Kribbella solani: one gene and its partner. The protein of the gene in region 1 interacts with the protein of each later gene in a pairwise test. Links are inferred from orthologs where the notes say so. Each region holds a gene or a part of one and is shown on either strand. Other genes may lie near its edges.

Region 1 (3,177 bases):
GGGCGGGACGTGGCGTCGTTCAGTACCGCGGACTCCGGCGAAGGCGACCTGCTGGCGGCGGCGATGGGGCAAGGAACAGTTCACGACGAGGTCGGAGGAGTACGGTGACCGACGTACAGGACAAGGCCGTGGCGGCGACACCGGTCGGGCAGTCGTCCGCCGGAGTGGCCGCGACGCTGTTCCGGTTCCAGAGCGTGTTCGGGCTGATCGCGGTGTTCATCGCGGCGATCATCTTCTCGCCGCGGAAGAACGGCGACATCCTCTTCATCAGCGCCGACAACCTGGCGAACGTGGTCCGGGCGGTGTCCGAGATCGGCATCATCGCGGTCGGGATGACGTTCGTGATCCTGATCGGCGGCATCGATCTCTCGGTCGGCGCGGTACTCGGGCTCGCGGCGGTCGGTTCGGCGGTCCTGATGGTGGAGAACGACTGGGGCTTCCTGCCGTCGGTCGTGCTCGTACTCCTGATCGGCCTGGTCTTCGGTGCGCTGCAGGGCATCGCGACCGCGATGATCGGGATCCAGTCCTTCATCGTGACGTTGGCAGGCTTACAGATAGCCAGAGGTCTGGCCCGGATCTGGTCCGGTGGCCAAGGCGTCGCGATCGCGTACGGCGACGGGCCGAACGAGGCGCCGACGTCGTTCGCGCTGCTCGGCGAGCGAACCTTCGGCGGCCTGGTACCGATCCCGGTGCTGATCTTCGCCGTGGTCGCGATCGCCGCGGTGGTGTTTCTCCGGATCAGTGCGTTCTCCCGGCATCTGTACGCGGTCGGCGGCAACGAGAAGGCGGCCCGGCTGTCCGGCGTACCGGTGGTGCGGGTGAAGATCGCGGTGTTCGCGATCTGCGGGCTGCTCGCGTCGCTGGCCGGGATCGTGCACGCCGTCCAGCTCAACCAGGGCAGCCCGAACGACGGGATCGGGTACGAGCTGGACGCGATCGCCGCGGTGGTGATCGGTGGGACCAGCCTGGCCGGCGGCCGCGGCTCGGTGGCCGGAACGGTGGCGGGCGCGCTGCTGCTCGGCGTCCTGAACAACATCCTCGCCCTGAACAACATCGACTCCAACATCCAGCTCCTGATCAAGGGCCTGGTGATCGTCGCCGCCGCCGCGCTGCAACGACTCCGTCCCACCTCGTAGCCCCACTTCGTAAGGCCCACCCCGTAAGGAAGGTTCGTCATGCGTTCTGTGAAAATCCCCGTTGCCGCGGCTGCCGTTGCCGCGCTGGTACTGGCCGGGTGCGGCACCACCAGCGACAAGACCTCGGGCGCCTCGCCCGGCGCGTCCAAGTCCTGCAAGGGGGCCGACGGCAAGTACACGATCGGGATGAGCCAGGCGAACGTCGCCGAGCCGTACCGGCAGCGGATGGACGACGACATCAAGACCGCCGCCAAGGACGTACCGCAGTTCGACGTGAAGTTCGCCGACGCGGCGCAGGACAACGCCAAGCAGGTCGCGGACGTGGAGAACTACATCACCCAGCAGATCGATTTGCTGATCATCAGCCCGAACGAGGCCAAGCCGCTGACCGCGGTGGTGAAGAAGGCGTACGACAAGGGCATTCCGGTGATCGTGCTGGACCGGAAGGTCGAGGGTGACGCGTACACCGGGTTCATCGGCGGCGACAACGTGCAGATCGGGCGCGAGGCCGGCAAGTACATCGCCGAGAAGCTGCTGCCTTCGGGCGGGAACGTGGTGGAGCTCAAGGGACTTGCCGGCGCGACGCCGCAGGCCGAGCGGCACGAGGGGTTCGTCGAGGGGATCAAGGGCAACCCGAAGGTCAAGGTGATCGCCGGCGCGAGCGGTGACTGGCTGCGGGAGAAGGGCCAGGCGCAGATGGACGCGCTGCTGAAGGCGAACCCGAAGATCGACGTGGTGTTCTCGCACAACGACCCGATGGCCGAGGGCGCGTACCTGGCCGCGAAGGCGGTCGGCCGGGAGAAGGAGATGAAGTTCACCGGCATCGACGCGCTGCCGATCCCGTCCGGCGGGATCAAGGCGGTCGAGCAGGGCCGGCTGGCGGCCACCTTCACGTACCCGACCAACGGCAAGGAGGCGATCGCGGCCGCGAAGAAGATCCTGGTCGACTGCGGCACGATCGAGAAGACCCAAACCCTGCCGACCCAAACCATCGACGCCTCCAACGCCGCCAAGGTCTACGCCGAGGAGAACCCGAACGGCTGACCCCGGCAGCTCCTACGATCAAACGATCGTTCGAATGCCTGGTGCCAAGGAGGACAGCGATGGTTTCCGAGAGAGATGAAAAGGCCGGCAAGGCTGCCAACAAGGCTTTCGAGTTGTACACGACCGAGGTCAATCGGGCGATGGACGAGGCGGAGGTCGCGAACAAGGACGTCCAGGCCGCGGCGAAGAAGGCCGGCAGCAAACTGGGCCGATCCGACGGTGCACAACAGCAGAACCTCTTCGGCCGGCGTTCCGGTCGTGGTGGGAGCGGGCGGGGCTGAGCTCGCTCAGGTCCGGTGGGAGCTGGCTCGTTCCAGTAGGCGGGCTCCCAGGGTGGTCGTGGTCGCGGGGCGGGTGCTGTCGGCGATTCTTGCCAGCAGCAGGCGCGCGGCCGCGGTGCCGAGCTCGTACGCCGGCTGGGCGACCACTGACAACGGCGGATCGACCAGCTCGGCCCACGGCGCGTCGTCGAAGGTGACCAGGCCGAGGTCGCGCCCGGTCCGTACGCCCCGCTCCCGCAGGGCTTGCAGGACGCCGACCGCCATCGCGCTGTTCGCGATCAGCAGCGCGTCCGGTGGTTCCGGCTGGGACAACAGCTCTAGCGCCGCGCGACGCGCTCCGGCCGCCTTGTACTCACTCCGGCGGACCAGTTTGGGCGTACTCCGGCGGCGCGCGGCTTTGAGCGCGTCGCGATAGCCGGCGAGCCGATCGTCGGCGGTGCGGACGCCGGCCGGCCCGGTCACGCAACCGATCCGTTGGTAGCCCTGGGCAATCAAATGCGCGGTCGCCTCCCGGGCCGCGAGCCGGGTGTCGACCAGGACGACGTCGCTGTCGTGACCGGGCAGCGGGCGGTCCACCGCGACGTACGCGGTCCCGCGCGCGGCCAGTTTCGCGACCGCCGTGGCCGGGCCGCTCGGGGACAGGATCACGCCCGCGACCCGTTCCTGGATCGCGATGTCGACGTACCGGTTCTCCTTCTCCGCGCTCTCGTCGGAGT
Region 2 (4,078 bases), 1.3 Mb from region 1 along the record:
ACATCACTGTCCGTAACACTTCCCAGGTCAGGCCCATAGTCGCTCGAGTCGTTCCCGGAGCTTCATCTCATCCCCCTCCACCTCGACCAGCTTGTCCCGGCTGGTCGCGCCACGAACCAGAGTCACCGCGGACCGCCGGACCCCGAACTCCGCCGCGACCGCCGTCAGGACAGCCTTCGTCGCCTGTCCTTCCACCGCACGGGCCGCCACCGCGACCACCAGCGCCGGCCCGGACGGACCGTCGTACCGGCCGCCGACCGCGGTTCTGGAGGCCCCCGGCCGGACCCGCAGCAGAATTCTCATGGCCGAATTCCTACCGCACCACCGATTAACGATTCGTAGTCACCCGGTACGACGCCGTACACTGACAACCGCGAACCGCAAGGCAGTGATGGGGCCATCACCCCGGAGCCGCCGGAAGAACAGTCCGTCAGGGACCTATTAGAACCGGCAGCGTCGCGGCAAGGAAGTGGGTGACCACAACTGAGGGTCACCAAGGAGGGTGGTACCGCGCGGTAACCGGCTGAGTCCGGTCACTTCGTCCCTCGTCAGCGGCGGCAGATGCGACGAAGGACACACGAAGATGGCGGCAGACACCCCGGCAGTTCCCTCGGCAGTCCCCTCTCCGGGCCCGTGGCGGCAGGTTCCGGCCCAGGTCGACTTCCCGGCGCTCGAGCGCGAGGTGCTGGCACTCTGGGACGAGCACGACACGTTCGCGAAGAGCCTCGAACAGTCCACCGGCGGTCAGCCGTGGACGTTCTCCGAAGGGCCGCCGACCGCGAACGGCATGCCGGGTACGCACCACATCGAGGCCCGCGTCTTCAAGGACGTGTTCCCGCGCTACAAGACCATGAAGGGCTTCTGGGTCGAGCGCAAGGCCGGCTGGGACTGCCACGGGCTCCCGGTCGAGGTCGCGGTGGAAAAGGAGCTCGGCTTCAGCGGCAAGAACGACATCGAGGCGTACGGCATCGCCGAGTTCAACGCCAAGTGCCGTGAATCGGTCCTGCGCCATGTGGACGCCTTCAAGGAGCTCACCGTCCGGATGGGCTACTGGGTCGATCTCGATCACCCGTACAAGACCATGGACCCGCAGTACGTCGAGTCGGTCTGGTGGTCGCTGAAGCAGATCCACGACAAGGGCCTCCTGGTCGAGGACTACCGGATCACGCCGTACTGCCCGCGCTGCGGCACCGGACTGTCCGACCACGAGCTGGCACAGGGCTACGAGACAGTGGTCGACCCGTCGGTGTACGTGCGCTTCCCGCTCACCTCTGGTCCGCTGGCCGGCAAGGCGTCGCTGCTGGTCTGGACGACGACGCCCTGGACGCTGGTGTCCAACACCGCGGTCGCTGTGCACCCAGACGTCGAGTACGTCGTAGCTACTGATGGCACCGAGTCACTGGTAGTGGCGGAGCCGCTGCTGGAGAAGCTCGGTGAGGGCTGGACCGTCACGGAGCGCTACACCGGCCGCGACATGGAGCGCTGGGCGTACCAGCGTCCGTTCGAGCTCGTGCCGTTCGACGAGCCGGCGCACTACGTCGTGCTCGCGGAGTACGTGACCACCGAGGACGGTACTGGTCTCGTGCACCAGTCCCCCGCTTTCGGCGCGGACGACCTTGCGGTCGGGCGTGCGTACAACCTGCCCGTGGTGAACCCAGTGGATTCCAGCGGTCACTTCAACGCTGAGGTACCGCTGGTCGGCGGGCAGTTCTTCAAGAAGGCCGACGAGGACCTGGTCAAGGACCTGTCCGAGCGTGGCGTGCTGTTCAAGCACGTGCCGTACGAGCACCCGTACCCGCACTGCTGGCGCTGCCACACCCCGGTCATGTACTACGCGCTGCCCTCCTGGTACATCCGCACCACTCAGGTGAAGGACGCCCTGCTCCGGGAGAACGAGAAGACCAACTGGTACCCGGAGTCGGTCAAGTGGGGCCGGTACGGCGACTGGCTGCGCAACAACATCGACTGGGCGGTCTCCCGGTCGCGCTTCTGGGGTACGCCGCTGCCGATCTGGCGCTGTGGTGAGGACCACCAGGTGTGCGTCGGCTCACTCGCCGAGTTGGGTGAGCTGGCCGGCCGGGACCTGAGCGCCACCGACCCGCACCGGCCGTACGTGGACGACATCACCTTCGACTGCCCGGCCTGTGGTGCCGAGGCGCGCCGCGTGCCCGAGGTGATCGACGCCTGGTACGACTCGGGCTCGATGCCGTTCGCGCAGTGGGGGTACCCGTGGGCGGAGGGCTCGAAGGAGAAGTTCGAGCAGACGTACCCGGCCGACTTCATCGCCGAGGCGATCGACCAGACCCGTGGCTGGTTCTACACGCTGATGGCGATCGGCACGCTGGTCTTCGACGAGTCGTCGTACCGGAACGTGGTCTGTCTCGGGCACATCCTGGCCGAGGACGGCCGGAAGATGTCCAAGCACCTGGGCAACATCCTGGAACCGATCCCGCTGATGGACAGCCACAGCGCGGACGCGGTGCGCTGGTTCATGGCCGCCTCCGGGTCGCCGTGGAAGGCACGGGGCATCGGCCCGAACGTACTGAACGAGATCGTCCGGAAGGTGCTCATCACCTACTGGAACACGGTCGCGTTCCACGCCCTGTACGCACGCCTGGCCGACTGGTCTCCGGCCGACGCGCCCGCCGTCGGGGAGCGTTCGGTGCTGGACCGCTGGCTGGTCAGCGAAACGCACCGGCTGGTCCGGGACACCGACGAGGCCTACGCGGCGTACGACACGCAGCGCCTCGGTCTGCTGATCAACTCGTTCGTCGACGTGCTCTCGAACTGGTACGTCCGCCGCTCGCGCCGCCGGTTCTGGGCCGGTGACGCCGGCGCGCTGGCGACGCTGCACGAGACGCTCGACGTACTCACCCGGGTGATGGCGCCGCTGATGCCGTTCGTCACCGAGCGGGTCTGGCAGGACGTGTTCCGTCCGGTCACGCCCGGGCTGCCCGAGTCGGTCCACCTGAGCAGCTTCCCGGCGTACGACGAGACGCTGATCGACGACGTACTGGCCCAGCACATGTCGATGGCCCGGCGGGTGGTCGAGCTCGGCCGGTCCGCCCGTGCCGAGGCGAAGGTGAAGACGCGGCAGCCGCTCGCCCGCGCGCTGGTCGGGTCGGCAGCGATCGCCGACCTGTCCCCCGAGCTGCTGCAGGAGATCGCCGACGAGCTGAACGTCGGCACGGTCGCGCCGCTGTCGTCGGCGGGAGCGGACCTGGTCGAGTTCTCCGCGAAGGGCAACTTCCGGGAGCTGGGGAAGCGGTTCGCGAAGCAGACTCCGGTCGTCGCCGCCGCGATCGCCGCGGCCGATGCCGGCGCGCTCGCCGCCGCGTTGAAGGCATCCGGCACGGCCACCGTGGTGGTGGACGGCGAAGAGGTTCAGGTCGGCGAGTCCGAGGTGCTGCTGTCCGAGCGGCCGAAGGAAGGCTGGTCGGTGGTGAACGAACAGGGCGAGACCGTTGCCCTCGACCTCGAAGTCACACCGGAGTTGCGACAGGCCGGTCTGGCGCGCGAGGTGGTCCGTACGCTGCAAGAGGCGCGGAAGAACGCCGGGCTCGAGGTGTCGGACCGGATCCAGGTCTGGCTCACCTCGACCGACGCCGAGCTGACCGATGCCCTCGGCAAACACGCCGACGAGATCGCCCGCGAGGTCCTGGCCACCACACTGACCCAGTCGGCCCCGTCAACTCCGGCCGACCTGGTCACCGGCACCGAAGCCGACCTGCAGCTCACCTACTGGCTCACCAAGGCCTGACCGGCCCCAGCTATTTGAGAGGTTCACCCGCCGAATCGCCCCTTCACCACTCGCATCCGGGTGGTGAAGGGCACATTCGAGAGGTGAACCTCTCAAATGGCGTTCAGGGGTACGGCCGGTGGTGACGGCCGGGGGTGTTACTGGGTGTTGTTCCGGCGGGACACTGGGTGAGAAGTGCCCGGACATGCCGAAGGGCGGTGCCGCCGGAAAGCACCGCCCTTGCGAGCTACTTACAGCTCAGTGATCTTTAGACGCCGTGGCCGTGAGCCTGGGCGCGGGCCTCCGGACGGAAGCCGTTCCGCGGGCTGAGCGTGTCGT

Evidence for each region.
Region 2: the proteins of HDA44_RS17990 (region 1) and ileS interact in binary tests that used the Escherichia coli proteins (3 or more experiments, as listed by UniProt). The link is inferred for Kribbella solani from one-to-one orthologs.

Annotation. Positions count from the first base shown.
Region 1 is NZ_JACHNF010000001.1:3,965,581-3,968,757, reverse strand. Bases 311-3,177 are described here. They hold HDA44_RS17990 (substrate-binding domain-containing protein), read left to right. Parts: upstream 311-1,175; coding sequence 1,176-2,180; downstream 2,181-3,177. Other genes in these bases: HDA44_RS17980 (LacI family DNA-binding transcriptional regulator), read right to left, coding at 2,468-3,177; HDA44_RS17985 (hypothetical protein), read left to right, coding at 2,240-2,461; HDA44_RS17995 (ABC transporter permease), read left to right, coding at 311-1,136. In the rest of the region: HDA44_RS18000 (sugar ABC transporter ATP-binding protein), read left to right, coding at 1-108; more of HDA44_RS17995, read left to right, coding at 105-310. UniProt on the Escherichia coli protein: Part of the ABC transporter complex RbsABC involved in ribose import. Binds ribose. Also serves as the primary chemoreceptor for chemotaxis.
Region 2 is NZ_JACHNF010000001.1:2,617,092-2,621,169, forward strand. What follows is about bases 193-3,960. They hold ileS (isoleucine--tRNA ligase), read left to right. Parts: upstream 193-583; coding sequence 584-3,760; downstream 3,761-3,960. Other genes in these bases: HDA44_RS11735 (DUF167 domain-containing protein), read right to left, coding at 193-303. Outside these bases: more of HDA44_RS11735, read right to left, coding at 28-192; HDA44_RS11745 (DivIVA domain-containing protein), read right to left, coding at 4,008-4,078. UniProt on the Escherichia coli protein: Catalyzes the attachment of isoleucine to tRNA(Ile). As IleRS can inadvertently accommodate and process structurally similar amino acids such as valine, to avoid such errors it has two additional distinct tRNA(Ile)-dependent editing activities.